DNA from 2 places in the Pseudomonas phoenicis genome. Region 2 is predicted to be linked to the other one. Evidence: predicted binding sites of a transcription regulator. Region 2 holds the regulator's gene; the other holds the start of a gene.

Region 1 (8,654 bases), 910 kb from region 2:
CGAAGACGGCCTGATGCTCGCCGGCCACTGGGAGGGCGAAGTGCATTGCACCCTGCGCGCACCGGCCAGCAGCCTTGCGCGGCTGGCCTTGAGCCGCAACAAGACCGCCGTGCTGCATGGCCCCGAGGTCGAGCTGCACGGCGACAGCGCCGCACTGCTCGACCTGTTCGGCGTGCTGCAAGACCTGGAACTGGACTGGGAATACGAGCTGTCGCGCTGGCTGGGCCCGGTGCCCACCTCGCTGCTGGCCGGGCACCTGCGCCAGCGCGCGGGCTGGACGCGCCAGGGCCTGGCGCGCTTCGGCCAGAACCTTTCCGAGTACCTGGCCGAAGAATCGCGCACCCTGGTGGGCCAGCGCGAAGCCGAAGCGGCCTTCAGCGAACTCGATGCGCTGAAGCTCGACATCGAACGACTCGAGGCGCGCATTCGCCGCCTTTCCCGCTCCCTTGATACCAGCGATAACGCATGAAGCTGCTCGCCGTCCGCCGTCTGTTTCGCATCCAGCGTGTGGTGATTCGCTACCGCCTCGATGACCTGCTGTTCGCCATGCCCCTGCCCTGGTGGCTGATGAGCCTGCGCCTGCTGATGCCCTGGCGCTGGCTGCCGCGCAAGCCCGCCGAGGCCTCCCGCGGTGCGCGCCTGCGCATGGCGCTGCAAGACCTGGGGCCGATCTTCATCAAGTTCGGCCAGTTGCTCTCGACCCGCCGCGACCTGCTGCCTACGGACGTCGCCGACGAGTTGATGCTGCTGCAGGACCGTGTGCCGCCGTTCGACCCCAAGCGCGCCGTGGAGCTGATCGAAGGCCAACTGGGTGCGCGCATCGAGCAGGTGTTCAGCCGCTTCGACGTCGAGCCGCTGGCCTCGGCGTCGGTGGCACAGGTGCATGCGGCCAAGCTCAAGACGGGCGAGGAAGTGGTGGTCAAGGTGGTGCGCCCCGGCCTGCAAACGGTGATCGCCCAGGATCTGGCCTGGCTGTTCCTGATCGCCAAGGCCGCCGAGCGGCTGTCGGCCGATGCCCGTCGCCTGCACCCGGTGGACGTCGTGGGCGACTACGAGAAAACCATCTACGACGAGCTCGACCTGCTGCGCGAAGCCGCCAATTCCAGCCAGTTGCGGCGCAACTTCGAAGGCTCGGACCTGATGTACGTGCCTCAGGTGTACTGGGACTACTGCCGGCCCAAGGTACTGGTGATGGAGCGCATCTACGGCGTGCCGGTCACCGACATGGCGACCTTGGCCGACCAGGGCACCGACATGAAGCTGTTGGCCGAGCGCGGTGTGGAAGTGTTCTTCACCCAGGTGTTCCGCGACAGCTTCTTCCATGCCGACATGCACCCGGGCAACATCTTCGTCAGCACCGTGCGCCCGTGGAGCCCGCAATACATCGCCATCGACTGCGGCATCGTCGGCAGCCTCACCGACGAAGACCAGGACTACCTGGCGCGCAACCTCATCGCCTTCTTCAAGCGCGACTATCGCCGTGTAGCGCAGTTGCACATCGATTCGGGCTGGGTGCCGGCGCACACCAAGGTCAACGAATTCGAGGCGGCGATCCGCACGGTCTGCGAGCCGATCTTCGAAAAGCCGCTCAAGGACATTTCCTTCGGCCAGGTGCTGATGCGCCTGTTCCAGACCGCGCGGCGCTTCAACATGGAAGTGCAGCCGCAGCTGGTGCTGCTGCAGAAAACCCTGCTCAACATCGAAGGCCTGGGCCGTCAGTTGCACCCCGAGCTCGATCTGTGGACCACCGCCAAACCGTACTTGGAGCGCTGGATGCGCCAGCGCATGAGCCCCAAGGCGGTGCTCAGCAACGTCTATAGCCAGGTCGAGCAACTGCCGCACCTGGCCGGCATGACCCGCGACCTGCTGGAGCGCCTGTCGCAGCCGCATCGCAAGGACCCGCGCCTGCCCGACCAACGCAACCGCGGCGACCATTGGGCCCTGCGTCTGCTCGGCGCGGGCCTGCTCGGCGGCGGCGCGACCCTGGCCGCTGGTGCGGCCAGCCTGACCGCCCCGGCCGTGTGGCCGGCGTACCTGATGCTCGCGGCGGGGTTGTACCTGATCGTGCGTCGATAGCCAGGGGCCGCAACGGCTGGCACACTAGCCCGCCTGTAGCAGCGCCTGGAGGAGCGACCGGCCGGCGCTCCGGTTCAGTCGCGAGGGCCGGCAAAGCCGGCCCACCTGCAAGAGCGACCTGAATTCGCGATGGCCAGCAAAGCCAGCCCGGCCCCAACGAAAGCGGACAAGGCAGCGCACCGATTGCCTCCGGCTGGTAACCCGGGATCGCGCGCCTTGTACGCCGCGACCGATGCACAAGGCCCCCTCGTCTCCTGGGGCCTGTTCTGGAGTGAGAGATGAAAGACTGGTTGGACGAGATCAACTGGAACAGCGACGGACTGGTACCGGCCATCGCCCAGGACCACAAGACCGGGCGCGTGCTGATGATGGCCTGGATGAACCGCGAAGCCCTGGCATTGACCGCCGCCGAGCAGCGCGCCATCTACTGGTCGCGCTCGCGTGGCAAGCTGTGGCGCAAGGGCGAGGAATCCGGGCACGTGCAGAAGCTGCACGAGATGCGTCTGGACTGCGACGCCGATGTGATCATCCTGATGGTCGAGCAACTGGGCGAAATCGCCTGCCATACCGGTCGGCAGAGCTGCTTCTATCGGGTCTACGAAAACGGCCAATGGCACATCGTCGATCCGGTGCTCAAAGACCCGCACGCCATCTACCACGCAGGACACTGACATGAGCGACACCCTCACCCGCCTGGCCGAAGTCCTCGAGGCCCGCAAGCACGCCGCCCCCGACAGCTCCTATGTGGCCAGCCTGCACCACAAGGGCCTGAACAAGATTCTGGAAAAGCTCGGCGAAGAGTCGGTGGAAACCATCATCGCCGCCAAGGACGCCGCCCTCAGCCACGACTGCAGCGACGTCATCTACGAAACCGCCGACCTGTGGTTCCACAGCCTGGTCATGCTCAGCGCGCTGGGCCAGCACCCGCAGGCGGTGCTCGACGAACTGGAGCGGCGCTTCGGCTTGTCCGGGCACGAGGAAAAGGCCGCGCGCCAGCCGTCGGCCTGATACCGGCAACGGGCCTAGCCCGTGCGGGTCTGAATGCGAGCGCGAGGAGGCGATGCGCCTCCCGCGACACAACCGATACGTCTGTTCCTGGAGTACGCAATGGGTATTTTCGACTGGAAACATTGGATCGTCCTGCTGATCGTGGTGGTCCTGGTCTTCGGCACCAAGAAGCTGAAGAACCTCGGCGGCGACCTGGGTGAATCGATCAAGGGCTTTCGCAAGGCCATGAGCGACGAAGAGCACAAGCCCACCGAGCAGACCCCGCCGGTGCACACCGCGCAGCCCGTACCGCCTGCGCAGCCCGCGCCGGTCCAGCCACAGGTGGCACCGATTCAAGCGGCACCGGCCCAGCCCCATGCCGCCCCGGCCCAGCCCTACGTGGCGCCTGCCCAGCCTCAGCCAGCGCCTGTCCAGCCAGCGCCTGTGCAACCCCAGGTGGCACCGACTCAGCCAGCACCCGCCCAAGCGCCGGCAGTACCTGTCCAGCCGGCACCGGCGCAGCCCCACGCGAGTCCTGTTGCGCCGGCCCCCGTGCAGCCCGAGGCAGTGCCCGCCCAACCGGCCCAGCCCCACGCGCCGTTGCCTCCAGGCCAGACCTTCGAAGGCCAGACCACACCCGCTCAAGATCCATTGAGGAAAGACTGAGCCATGTTCGGCATCAGTTTTGGCGAACTCCTGCTGGTAGGCCTGGTAGCCCTGCTGGTACTCGGCCCCGAGCGCCTACCGGGTGCGGCGCGCACCGCAGGGTTGTGGATCGGCCGTCTGAAGCGCAGCTTCAACAGCATCAAGATGGAAGTGGAACGCGAAATCGGCGCCGATGACATCCGCCGCCAGTTGCACAACGAGCACATCCTGTCGATGGAACAGGAAGCCCGGCGCATCCTCGACCCGAAGAACGCTGTGGCCCCTGCCGATGCGCCGCCTGCGCCCCCGGCCGATGCCACGGCTACGGCAGCGCCGAACCAGAGCGTTCCCTTCGTGCCGCCCGCAGCCGTAGCCTCGCCCGCAGCTGATACCTCGTCCGCCGTGCCGACGCCAGCAGTGCCCGCATCACCGACCACGCCAACCACGCCCTCCGACCAGCCACAGCCACCACGAGCCCCATGAGCGAAATCCCGGACCACGACCAGCCCATGCCGCTGGTCTCGCACCTGACCGAACTGCGCACCCGCCTGCTGCGCTGCGTGGCCGTGATCTTCGCGATCTTCATCGGCCTGTTCTCCTTCGCCCAGCAGATCTACACCCTGGTCTCGGCGCCGCTGCGCGACCACTTGCCGGCCAACGCCACGATGATCGCCACCGACGTGGCCTCGCCGTTCCTGACGCCGTTCAAGCTGACCATGATCGTTTCGCTGTTCGTGGCCATGCCGTTCATCCTTCAGCAGGTGTGGGGGTTCATCGCACCGGGGCTGTACCGTCATGAGAAGCGCATCGCCATTCCGCTGCTGGTCTCGAGTATTTTCCTGTTCTACGCCGGCATGGCCTTCGCCTACTTTCTGGTGTTCCCGCTGATCTTCGGCTTCTTCGCCGCCGCCACCCCCGAAGGCGTGTCGATGATGACCGACATCGCCAACTACCTCGACTTCGTCATGACGCTGTTCTTCGCCTTCGGCGTGGCCTTCGAAATTCCGGTGGCCGTGGTGCTGCTGGTGTGGATCGGCGTGGTCGATGTGAAGTACCTGAAGAAGATCCGCCCCTACGTGATCATTGGCTGCTTCGTGGTCGGCATGGTCCTGACCCCGCCCGACATCTTTTCCCAGACCCTGCTGGCCGTGCCGATGTGGCTGCTGTTCGAGGTCGGCGTGCTGTTCGCCACCTTGGTGCGCAAGCGCAAGGAAGCTGCCGAGAGCGAGGTCGACGCGCCTCAGCCACCTGCGAAACAGCCATGAACCTGTTGCTCCTGGAAGAGGCCGACTTCGTCGCGCCCGACCGCGTCGTGCTGAGCGACCGGCGCCTGACCCACCTGCAAGAGATCCACCGCGCCTGCGTGGGCGACACCCTGCGCGTGGGCCGCATCGGCGGCCTGACGGGCAGCGCCACCCTGCTGCGCCTGGAAGCCCGCGAAGCCGAGCTGCAGGTCGGCTTCGACCAGCCGCCGCCGGCCAAGCTGCCGTTGACTTTGGTGCTGGCCGTGCCGCGGCCGAAAATGATGCGCCGCCTGCTACAGACCGTCGCCACCCTGGGTGTGCCGCGGCTGATTCTGCTCAACAGCTACAAGGTCGAGAAAAGCTTCTGGCAGACGCCCTTCCTGCAACCGGCGAGCATCCGCGACAACCTGATCCTGGGCCTAGAGCAGGCACGCGATACGGTGCTGCCCGAAGTGATCATCGAAAAGCGCTTCAAGCCCTTCGTCGAAGACCGTTTGCCGGGCATCGCCCAGGGCACCTTGGGCCTGGTCGGCCATCCGGGCGATCATCCGGCCTGCCCGCGCGGCGTGGAGCAACCGGTGACCTTGGCGATCGGCCCCGAGGGCGGCTGGATTCCCTATGAAGTCGACTTGTTGGGGCGGGCAGGCTTGCAGCCCGTGCAACTGGGCGCGCGTATCCTACGGGTCGAAACGGCGGTCACCGCGCTGCTTTCGCGCCTGTTCTAAACCACTACTGGTCGTGTGGTCATAAAGTTTATTCCCCGAAGGCCGATGAACCTGACAGCCCGCCAAGGACGTCCGGCAGCCAATGAACAAGGGGTAATAGGCCATGAGTCAACGTTTAAGCCAACTGTTAGGCAACATCAGCGTCAACCGCAAACTCGCCATGGGCTTCGGCCTGGTCCTGCTATTGACCCTGGTCGCCGCCGCCACCGGCTGGATAGGCCTGCGCAACGTCATCGAGCGGGGCGACAAGTTGGGCCACATTTCCGAAGTCCTGCAACTGACCCAGGACCTGCGCATCGCCCGCCAGCAATATCAGCGCAAGGCCAACCCGGACGCCATCACCCAGATGGACGCCACCCTCGACCAGCTCGAACAACGCCTGCAAGGGGTGTCCGAGCGTCTGGCCCAGCCGGCCGACCTGCAACGGGTCGAGCGCCAACGTGCCGCCGTCGTCGAATACCGGCAGGTCTTCGATCAGCTCAAGCAAGCCGCACAGCGCCGCGAAAGCAGCCGTGCCGTGCTCGGCGACAGCGCCGACCAGGCCGCGGCCCTGCTCGCCACCCTCGAACAGCGCTTGCAGCAAGGCGGCGACATCGGCCAGTACGCCAGTGCCGTGCTGGCCGGTCAGGAGCTGCAACGCGCCCGCTTCGAAGTACGCGGCTACACCTACAGCGGCGAGGCCGAGCGCCAGCAGACCGCGCTGGTGGCCATCGACAAGGCCTCGGCGGTGCTGAGCGAGGTCGCCACGCGCCTGCCCGCCAGCTACGCCGCAGACTTGCAAGCCGCCGGCCAGGCCCTGGCCACCTACCGCGACGCGGTGAACCAGGTGGCCAGCGCGCAGAGCGCCAGCGAAGAGGCGCTGCAACACATGGCCGACCAAGGCCAGGTGATGTTCGACAACAGCCGCCAGCTCACCGAAACCCAGACCCAGGTACGCGACCAGGATGCCCAGCAGGCGCGCCTGCTGTTGGCCCTCAGCACCCTGGTGGCGGTGGTGCTGGGCATCATTGCCGCGTGGATCATCACCCGGCAGATCACCGTACCCCTGCGCGAAACCCTGAGCGCCGCCGAGCGCGTGGCCAATGGCGATCTGAGCCAGCAGTTGCAGGTCGACCGGCGCGACGAGCTGGGTCAGTTGCAGGCCAGCATGCAGCATATGACCCAAGGCCTGCGGCAACTGATCGGCGGCATCGGCGACGGCGTCACGCAGATCGCCAGCGCCGCCGAACAGCTGTCGGCGGTCACCGGCCAGACCAGCGCCGGGGTCAACAGCCAGAAAGTCGAAACCGACCAGGTGGCCACGGCCATGAACGAGATGGCCGCTACCGTGCAGGAAGTGGCGCGCAATGCCGAGCAGGCCTCGGAGGCGGCGTTGATGGCCGACCAGCAGGCCCGCGAGGGCGATCGGGTGGTCGGCGAAGCCGTCGCGCAGATCGAGCGCCTGGCCCATGAAGTGAACAACTCCAGCGAGGCCATGGGCGAGCTCAAGCAGGAAAGCGACAAGATCGGCAGCATGCTCGACGTGATCAAGTCGGTCGCGCAGCAGACCAACCTGCTGGCACTCAACGCCGCCATCGAAGCCGCTCGCGCCGGTGAGGCCGGGCGCGGCTTCGCCGTGGTCGCCGACGAGGTGCGCAGCCTGGCGCAGCGCACTCAGCAGTCCACCGAAGAGATCGAAGAGCTGATCGCCAACCTGCAACAGGGCACCCAGCGTGTGGCCGACGTGATGGACGCCAGCCGCGGCCTGACCGACAGCAGCGTCGAGCTGACCCGTCGCGCAGGTGGTGCGCTGGGCACCATCACCCGCACAGTGTCGTCGATCCAGGCGATGAACCAGCAGATCGCCACGGCCGCCGAGGAGCAGAGCGCGGTGGCCGAGGAGATCAACCGCAGCGTGATGAACGTGCGCGACATCTCCGATCAGACGGCGGCGGCCAGCGAGCAGACCGCCAGTTCCAGCGTGGAGTTGGCGCGGTTGGGCACGCACCTGCAAGGCCTGGTGGCGCGTTTCCGGTTGTAGATGACTTGCACGGTAGGGCTGCGCGCAAGGCAGCCCTACTTCCTACAAACCATGCGGAAATTTCCCACAGCATTTGCAGGTCCAGTCTGACGCGCTTCCCGCCGATGAGTAAGACTCGACGCCACGTCTGATCGCTGGCGCCTTCCGACTCATTTCTGGAGAAGCGCTCATGATAGGACTACTGGACAGATTTCTCGGCAACCTCAGCGTGCGCCTCAAGCTCGCCCTGGGCTTCGCCACGGTGCTGCTGTTCACCCTGGTCACCACCCTCAGCGGCTGGCTGGCCTTGGACGACGCCATCGAAAGCTCGGAAAAGCTCATCCAGATCGGTCATTTCAGCGACTACAGCAAGGATCTGCGCAGCGAACGCATCACCTACCGAGTGCTCGCCGACGAGGTCAGCCGCAAGCAGATCGACAGCACCCTGGGGCGTCTCGATGCGCTGGCCGAAGACATGCAACGGCGTTACGACGACGCCGATGTACAACGTCTGATCGCCGACAAACAGCGCGACTTGCAGACCTACCACACGGCCTTCGCCACCCTGCAACAGCAGGTCGTCGAACGCCAGCAACTGCAACAGGCCCAGGCGCAACAGGCCGACCGCCTGACCGCCAGGCTCGATGCCTTGCAGGAGCGTCTGATGACGCTGCTGGGCGAGTCCAGCGCGCCCACCGCCCTTGAACAGGTCATCGGCCTGATCGACAGCCTCGCCCGGCATCTTGAAGTGGCCAGCGAGCAAAGCCTAACTGCGGCCTATCTCAGCGATCCGCTGGAAAACTTCGAACAGGTCGGCCAAGCGGCGCTGGCCAGCGCCGTCACCCAGATGCAGCAGATCGAGGTAGCCCTGGCCCACGCCAACCTCGATCTGCCCAACGCCGCCACGCTGCCTGCCGCCATCGAGGCCTATCGCGCCGCCTTGCTCGACTACGCACGCAAGGCCATCGACGTGGAGCG
Region 2 (8,654 bases):
TGTCGCCGTAGGACTTGGCCGCCGAGCCGAAGGTGATGTCCACGCAGGGTTTGTAGTTCAGGCGCTCGTCGCCGGGCAGGATTTTCACCGTGCCACGGGCATCGACCATCATCTGCTTGCCGCCAGGCGCGAGCAGCGCCAGGCCAGGGCGCAGGATGTCGCCGTCTTCGGCTTCCTTGACGCTGATGCGGCACAGCTTGTCGAGGCGCTCGGCGAACGCCTTGGTGAAGGCCGCCGGCATGTGCTGGATGAGCACGATGGGCGCCGGGAAATGCGCGGGCAGTTGCGTCAGCACCCGTTGCAGGGCAACCGGCCCGCCCGTGGAGGTGCCGATGGCGACCAGCTTGTAGGCCTTGCGCCGCGGCGCGGGCGAGCTGGCGGGCGCGGCGGCGCTGGGTGCCGCAGTGCGCGACGGCAGCGGACTGCGCGCGGGGGCCGGATGGGGCGCATGGCTGGCAGGCGTGCTGGCGCTGGGGGCATGCACGGGCGCAGGGTTCGCTGCAGCGGATGCGGGGCTTGGGCTGGCGTAGCTGCCGAAACGGCGGTTGCTGCGCGACAGCGTGTGGACTTTCTCGCACAGCATCTGCCGGACCTTGTCCGGATTGCGCGAAATGTCTTCGAAATTCTTCGGCAGGTAATCGACCGCGCCGGCGTCCAGCGCATCGAGGGTGACCCGAGCGCCTTCGTGGGTCAGCGAGGAGAACATCAACACCGGGGTCGGACAGCGCTGCATGATGTGCCGCACGGCGGTGATGCCGTCCATCATCGGCATCTCGTAGTCCATGGTAATGACATCGGGCTTGAGCGCCAGCGCCTGGTCGATGGCTTCCTTGCCATTGGTCGCGGTGCCGACGACCTTGATCGCCGGGTCGCCGGCGAGGATTTCAGAGACACGGCGGCGGAAGAAACCCGAATCATCCACCACCAGGACTTTGACTACCATAAACACTCCGTTAGACGGCGCCCCTTCGCAGGCGCGCCGACGCGATCAGATACGCCGCGCGGCGTAACGCTTGAGCATGCTCGGCACATCCAGAATCAGCGCGATGCGACCGTCACCGGTGATGGTCGCCCCCGACATGCCTGGGGTGCCTTGCAGCATCTTGCCCAGCGGCTTGATGACCACCTCTTCCTGGCCCACCAGCTGATCGACCACGAAGCCGATGCGCTGGGTGCCCACCGAGAGGATCACCACGTGGCCCTCCAACTGTTCCTCGTGGGCCTGGCCCTGCACCAGCCAGCGCTTGAGGTAGAACAGCGGCAAGGCCTTGTCGCGCACGATCACCACTTCCTGGCCGTCGACCACGTTGGTGCGCGACAGGTCGAGGTGGAAGATCTCGTTGACGTTGACCAGCGGGAAGGCGAAGGCCTGGTTGCCCAGCATCACCATCAGGGTCGGCATGATCGCCAGGGTCAGCGGCACCTTGATGATGATCTTCGAGCCCTGGCCCTTGACCGAATGGATGTTGATCGAGCCGTTGAGCTGGGAAATCTTGGTCTTGACCACGTCCATGCCCACGCCACGGCCGGAGACGTCGGAAATTTCCGTCTTGGTCGAGAAGCCGGGAGCGAAGATCAGGTTGTAGCAGTCCGACTCGCTCAGGCGGTCGGCGGCGTCCTTGTCCATCAGGCCCTTTTCCACGGCCTTGGCGCGCAGGACGGCCGGGTCCATGCCCTTGCCGTCGTCGGAGATCGACAAGAGGATATGGTCGCCCTCCTGCTCGGCCGACAGCACCACGCGCCCGGTGCGCGCCTTGCCCGAAGCTTCGCGCTCCTCGGGCATCTCGATGCCGTGGTCGACCGCGTTGCGCACCAAGTGCACCAGCGGATCGGCCAGGGCTTCGACCAGGTTCTTGTCCAGGTCGGTTTCTTCGCCGACCAGCTCCAGGTTGATGTCTTTCTTCAACTGCCGCGCCAGGTCGCGAACCAGGCGCGGGAAGCGGCCGAAGACCTTCTTGATCGGCTGCATGCGGGTTTTCATCACCGCGGTCTGCAGGTCGGCGGTGACCACGTCGAGGTTGGACACGGCCTTGGACATGGCCTCGTCGCCGCTGTTCAGGCCCAGGCGCACCAGACGGTTACGCACCAGCACCAGCTCGCCGACCATGTTCATGATCTCGTCCAGCCGCGCCGTATCGACACGCACGGTGGTCTCGGCTTCGCTGGCGTGCTTTTCCGCCGGTGGCGCGGCCGGCGCACGGGCCGGGGCCGCAGGTTTGGCGGCCGCTGGCGCCGGGGCCGGCTTGGCAACGGGCGCTGGCATGGCAGAGGGGGCGACCGTTGCGGCAGTGGCGGTGTCAGCCACAGGCGCGACGCGCTCGGCGGCGAACTTGCCCTTGCCGTGCAGCTCGTCGAGCAGCGCTTCGAATTCGTTTTCGGAAATGTGCTCGTCGTTGCCGGCAGGGGCCGCTGCGACCGGGGCTGCGGTTGGCGCGGCAGCGCCCGGCGCAGCGGCGCCCGGCGTGGTAGCGCCCGACGCAGCGGCGCCCGACGCTACGGCGCCCGACAGTGCATCAGCCGTGAAGCTGCCCTTGCCGTGCAACTGGTCGAGCAAGGCTTCGAACTCGTCGTCGGTGATCTCGTCGCTGGCCGCAGCCGGTGCCGGCGCTTCGGCCGGGGCTGGCGTGGCCTTGGCCGAGAACTGGCCTTTGCCGTGCAACTGGTCGAGCAGGGATTCGAACTCGGCGTCGGTGATGTCGTCGCTTTCGCCGCCGATCGGCTCGACCGGCATCGCTTCGACGCTGGCCGCGGCGGCTGGCGACTGCGCAGCGGCGGCAGCTTCGGCCTTGACCGCGTCGAGCGAGTCGAGCAAGCGCTCGAACTCGTCGTCGGTGATGTCGCCGGCGTCGGCGGCCGGCGGCGCTTCGGCCAACGCGGCTGGAGCTGGCGCAGCGGCGACCACGGCCGGCGCCTCAGGCTCGGGCGCGGCCTGTGTTTGGGCGCCGGCCGGCTCGGCCAGGCGCGCCAGCGCCGCCAGCAGCTCAGGCGTGGCCGGCGTCACCTCGGTACGTTCGCGCACCTGGCCGAACATGCCGTTGACCGCATCCAGCGCTTCCAGCACCACGTCCATCAGCTCGGCATCCACGCGGCGTTCGCCTTTGCGCAGGATGTCGAAGACGTTCTCGGCAATGTGGCAGCACTCAACCAGCTCATTGAGCTGGAGGAAGCCGGCGCCCCCTTTTACGGTATGAAACCCGCGAAAAATCGCATTGAGCAGGTCCGCGTCATCGGGTCGGCTTTCCAGCTCGACCAGCTGTTCGGACAACAGCTCGAGAATTTCGCCGGCCTCAACCAGGAAATCCTGGAGGATTTCTTCATCGGCGCCGAAGCTCATTGAACGTGCTCCTTAAAAACCAAGGCTGGATAGCAAATCGTCTACATCGTCCTGACCGGACACGACGTCCTCACGCTTATCGGCATGAATCTGCGGACCTTCACCTCGAGTCGGATGTTTTTCTTGGTCTTTTTCATCGCGCAGTTGCTGATGGTCATGTTCGATACCGGCGAAGCGGTCGACCTGACTGGCCATCAACACCAACTTGAGCAGATTGCTTTCGACTTCCGTCACCAGCGCAGTGACGCGCTTGATGACCTGGCCGGTCAGGTCCTGGTAGTCCTGGGCCAGCAAAATATCGTTCATGTGCCCGGCGACCTTGCGGTTGCCTTCGGCGCTACTCGTCAAGAAACCGTCGACGCGGCGCGCCAGGTCGCGGAACTCGGTGGCCGACACTTCGCGGCGCATGAAGCGCTGCCAGTCGCCGCTCAGGGCCGAAGCCTGCTCGGCCATGTCGTTGAGCACGGGCGTGCTTTCTTCGACCAGGTCCATGGTGCGGTTGGCGGCGTTCTCGGTCAGCTTGACCACATAGCCCAGCCGCTCGGTGGCGTCGGTGATCTGCGAGACTTCTTCGGCCTGCGGCATGCGCGGGTCGATCTGGAAACTGACGATGGCGCTGTGCAGTTCGCGGGTCAGCTTGCCGACCTCGTTGTACAGGCCCAGGTCGCGGGTCTGGTTGAGCTGGTGGATCAGTTGCACGGCATCGCCGAAACGGCCTCGTTCGAGGCTCTCGACCAGCTCGCGAGCATGCTTTTTCAGGGTGCCTTCGAACTCACCCAGAGAGGTATCGATAGATTCCATTGCGCCCCCTGGCGGCTTAGCCGTTCACGCGCTCGAAGATCTTTTCGATCTTTTCTTTCAGCACCTGGGCGGTGAAAGGCTTGACCACGTAACCGTTGACCCCCGCCTGGGCCGCTTCAATGATCTGGTCGCGCTTGGCTTCGGCGGTGACCATCAGCACCGGCATGCTCTTGAGCGTGTCGTGGGCACGGACCTTGCGCAGCAGGTCGATGCCGGACATGCCAGGCATGTTCCAGTCGGTGACGAGAAAGTCGTAATGGCCCTTTTCCAACATCGGCAACGCCGTGGTGCCGTCGTCGGCCTCGTCGGTGTTGGTGAAGCCCAGATCGCGCAGCAGGTTCTTGATGATTCGCCGCATCGTCGAGAAATCGTCAACGATGAGGATTTTCATGTCTTTGTTCAATTAGAGATCTCCAAGCAGTCTCATCACGCGCCCGGCGCCGAGCGCGTGCGTCATTCGTTCTTAAAGCGGCAAGGTGCACGCTTCGAGGAGCAAGCCGTGCGGCGTTGCCAGTTACGCGCTTTGTAACACCACCGCGATCCGCTCTGCTCTGACAGCGAGCAGCTTGCCGCTTGCAATTCGTAGCCGGCCGCCCTAACGGGCGCGCCATTCTCCCAGGCGACTGCGCAGGCGTGCCGCGCACTGGCTGTGCAACTGGCTGACCCGTGATTCGCTGACCCCCAGCACTTCGCCGATTTCCTTGAGGTTCAGCTCTTCGTCGTAGTACAGCGCCAGCACCAGACGCTCGCGTTCCGGCAGGTTGGCGATGGCGTCGGTCAAGGCCGCCTGGAAGCGTTCGTCCTCGAGCCCGCGGCCCGGTTCCGGCGAGCCGCTGGCGCCGTCTTCGTGCAGCCCTTCGTGCTCGCCGTCCTGCAACAGGTCGTCGAAACTGAACAGACGGCTGCCCAATGTATCGTTGAGGATGCCGTAATAGTCATCCAGCTCCATCTTAAGTTCGGCAGCGACTTCATGATCTTTAGCGTCGCGTCCGGTTCTCGCTTCCACGGCGCGCATCGCCTCGCTGACCATGCGTGTGTTGCGGTGCACCGAACGCGGTGCCCAGTCGCCCTTGCGCACTTCGTCGAGCATGGCGCCGCGGATGCGGATACCGGCGTAGGTCTCGAAGCTGGCGCCCTTGCTGGCGTCGTATTTGTTGGCCACTTCCAACAGGCCGATCATGCCGGCCTGGATCAGGTCTTCGACCTGCACGTTGGCCGGCAGGCGCGCCAGCAGGTGATAGGCGATGCGCTTGACCAGCGGCGCGTAACGCTCGATCAGCTCGTACTGCGCGTCTTTGGACGCCCGGCTGTACATCTTGAATCCGCTCGCACTCATAGCACCGGCCCTGCGCTGGTCGGCTGCACCAGGCGCTCTACGAAGAACTCCAAGTGGCCGCGAGGATTGGCTGGCAGCGGCCAGCTGTCGACCTTCTGCGCAATGGCCTTGAAGGCCAGGGCGCATTTGGAACGGGGGAAGGCTTCGTAGACCGCGCGCTGCTTCTGCACGGCCTTGCGCACCGATTCGTCGTAGGGCACGGCGCCGACGTACTGGAGCGCCACGTCGAGGAAGCGATCGGTGACCTTGGTCAGCTTGGCGAACAGGTTGCGCCCTTCCTGCGGGCTCTGCGCCATGTTGGCCAGCACGCGGAAGCGGTTCATGCCGTAGTCGCGGTTGAGCAGTTTGATCAGCGCGTAGGCGTCGGTGATCGAAGTGGGCTCGTCGCACACCACCAGCAGCACTTCCTGGGCGGCGCGCACGAAACTCACCACCGAGTCGCCGATGCCCGCGGCGGTGTCGATGACCAGCACGTCGAGGTTGTCGCCGATCTCGCTGAAGGCCTGGATCAAGCCGGCGTGCTGCGCAGGCTGCAGGTGCACCATGGTCTGCGTGCCGGACGCCGCCGGCACGATGCGTACGCCGCCCGGGCCTTGCAGCAGCACGTCGCGCAGCTCGCAGCGGCCTTCGATGACGTCGGCCAAGGTGCGCTTGGGCGTCAGCCCCAGCAGCACGTCGACGTTGGCCAGGCCCAGGTCGGCGTCGAGCAGCATGACTCTGCGCCCTAGCTCGGCGAGTGCCAAGGACAGGTTCACTGAAACGTTGGTCTTACCGACGCCGCCTTTGCCACCGGTCACGGCGATGACCTGTACGGGATGCATGCTACCCATGTCTGTTATTTACCTTGTCTCGCTTGGACCCATGCCACAGTGGAGGCCGACTGCCCGCCCCGCCCTGTAGGTACTTTTCGCAGCACATCTCTCAACCCACCCGCTTGCCTGGGTGGTGGTACAGATCAGCGAACATGTCGGCCATGGCCTCTTCGCTGGGTTCGTCCTGCATCTGCACGCTGACCGCGCGGCTCACCAACTGGTGCTTGCGCGGCAGGTGCAGGTCGTCAGGAATGCGCGGCCCATCGGTGAGATAGGCGATCGGCAATTCATGATCGATGGCCAGGCTGAGCACTTCGCCCAGGCTGGCCGTTTCATCGAGTTTGCTCAGGATGCAACCGGCCAGGCCACAGCGTTTGTAGCTGTGGTAGGCGGCCGACAGCACCTGTTTCTGGCTGGTGGTGGCCAGCACCAGATAATTCTTCGACGCGATACCGCGCCCGGCGAGCGTCTCCAACTGCATGCGCAGGGCCGGATCGCTGGCTTGCAGGCCGGCGGTGTCGATCAACACCACGCGCTTGCGCAGCAGCGGCTCCAGGGCCTGGGCCAGCGACTCGCCCGGATCGACGTAGGTCACCGGCACGTTGAGGATGCGGCCCAGGGTCTTGAGCTGTTCCTGGGCGCCGATGCGGAAACTGTCCATGCTCACCAGCGCCAGGCTGCCGGCGCCGTACTTGAGCACGTAGCGCGCGGCCAGCTTGGCCAGGGTGGTGGTCTTGCCCATGCCGGCGGGGCCAACCAGAGCGATCACCCCACCCTGCTCGATCGGCTCGACGTCGGGCACCTGGATGCGCCGCGCCAGGTGCGCCAGCACCATACGCCAGGCATGCCGAGGGTCTTCGATGTCGCCGGTCAGCTCCAGCAGGTCGCGGGCCAGGGCACCGCTCAGGCCGATGCGCTGCAGGCGGCGCCAGGCGTTGGCCTGCTGCGGCTTGCTGCCTTGCAACTGGTTCCAGGCCAGCGAGCCGAGCTGCACTTCGAGCAGTTCGCGCAGGCCCGAGAGCTCGGCGCGCATGGCGTCGAACAGCCGGGGGTCGACCGCCGCCGGGGCGGCAGGCGCAGCGCTGACCGGAGCGTGCGCATGGACATCGATCAGCGGCTCGGCGGCGGTCAACGACTGGCCGGCGAACAGCTGGCTGCCTTCGTCGCCCGTATGGCGGCTGGACAGCTCGGCCTGGGCGGTGACGATACGGGTCTGGGTCTTGCGCAGTTCTTCTTCGAGCTCGGCGTTGGGCACCCGCGGTGCCAGCACCGAAGGCTTGTAGTCGAGCGCGGCAGTCAGTTCCACGCCGCCGGCGATGCGCCGGTTGCCGATGATGGCGGCATCGGAGCCCAGCTCATCCCGGACCAGCTTCATGGCCTGTCGCATATCGGCGGCGAAAAAACGCTTAACTTGCATAACCCACTACCTCAGCCGTTGGGGCCCACAGTGGCAACGATGGTGACCTGCTTGTTGTCCGGTATTTCCTGGTACGCCAGCACGTGCAGGTTGGGCACTGCCAGGCGCCCGAAGCGCGAGAGCATCGCGCGGATCGGCCCGGCCACCAGCAGGATCGCCGGCTGGCCTTGCATTTCCTGACGCTGGGCCGCTTCGATCAAGGAGCGTTGCAACTTCTCGGCCATGCTGGGCTCGAGCAGTACACCGTCTTCCTGACCTTGTCCGGCCCGTTGCAGACTATTGAGCAAAATCTGTTCCAACCTTGGTTCCAGGGTGATCACGGGCAGCTCCGACTCAACGCCGACAATGCTTTGCACGATGGCGCGACACAATCCGACGCGCACGTTCGCCACCAGCGCGGCGGTATCTTGACTCCTACCCGCGTTGTTGGCGATCGACTCGGCGATGCTGCGGATATCACGCACCGGCACCTGCTCGCTAAGCAGTGCTTGCAGGACCTTAAGCAGCCCCGACAAGGAAATGACGCCCGGTACGAGTTCCTCCGCCAGCTTGGGCGAAGCCTTGGCCAGCACTTGCAACAACTGCTGCACTTCCTCATGACCGATCAGCTCGTGACAGTGCTTCTGCAGGATCTGGTTGAGGTGGGTAGCCACTACCGTACTGGCATCGACCACGGTATAGCCCAAAGATTGCGCCTGGGAGCGTTGGCCGACATCGATCCACACCGCTTCCAGGCCGAAGGCCGGGTCGCGTGCGGCAATGCCGTTGAGGGTGCCGAACACCTGACCGGGGTTGATCGCAAGCTCCCGGTCCGGGTAGATCTCGGCTTCGGCGAGGATGACCCCCATCAGTGTCAGGCGGTAGGCGCTGGGCTGCAGGTCGAGGTTGTCGCGGATGTGCACGGTGGGCATGAGGAAGCCCAAGTCCTGGGACAGCTTCTTGCGCACGCCCTTG

Evidence for each region. Region 2 encodes FliA, which starts transcription of late flagellar genes. Its sites were predicted from a motif close to CTAAAGTTTNNNNNNNNNNNGCCGNTAA; they were not measured.
Region 1: a site for FliA is predicted at 5,699-5,726, ahead of AA0Z93_RS05245 (methyl-accepting chemotaxis protein). Genes of this name have one in related genera too.

What each region holds. Positions count from the first base shown of each region.
Region 1 covers NZ_CP154852.1:1,133,028-1,141,681, forward strand. The annotation lists gene AA0Z93_RS05205 (SCP2 domain-containing protein) at 1-469, shown strand, start outside; gene ubiB (ubiquinone biosynthesis regulatory protein kinase UbiB) at 466-2,076, shown strand; gene hisI (phosphoribosyl-AMP cyclohydrolase) at 2,355-2,747, shown strand; gene AA0Z93_RS05220 (phosphoribosyl-ATP diphosphatase) at 2,749-3,084, shown strand; partial or broken gene AA0Z93_RS05225 (twin-arginine translocase TatA/TatE family subunit) at 3,184-3,456, shown strand; gene tatB (Sec-independent protein translocase protein TatB) at 3,733-4,191, shown strand; gene tatC (twin-arginine translocase subunit TatC) at 4,188-4,973, shown strand; gene AA0Z93_RS05240 (16S rRNA (uracil(1498)-N(3))-methyltransferase) at 4,970-5,677, shown strand; gene AA0Z93_RS05245 (methyl-accepting chemotaxis protein) at 5,781-7,697, shown strand; gene AA0Z93_RS05250 (methyl-accepting chemotaxis protein) at 7,867-8,654, shown strand, end outside.
Region 2 covers NZ_CP154852.1:224,987-233,640, forward strand. The annotation lists gene AA0Z93_RS01145 (protein-glutamate methylesterase/protein-glutamine glutaminase) at 1-943, opposite strand, end outside; gene AA0Z93_RS01150 (chemotaxis protein CheA) at 989-3,334, opposite strand; gene AA0Z93_RS01155 (protein phosphatase CheZ) at 3,347-4,135, opposite strand; gene AA0Z93_RS01160 (chemotaxis response regulator CheY) at 4,152-4,526, opposite strand; gene fliA (RNA polymerase sigma factor FliA) at 4,731-5,471, opposite strand; gene fleN (flagellar synthesis regulator FleN) at 5,468-6,310, opposite strand; gene flhF (flagellar biosynthesis protein FlhF) at 6,393-7,700, opposite strand; gene flhA (flagellar biosynthesis protein FlhA) at 7,712-8,654, opposite strand, start outside.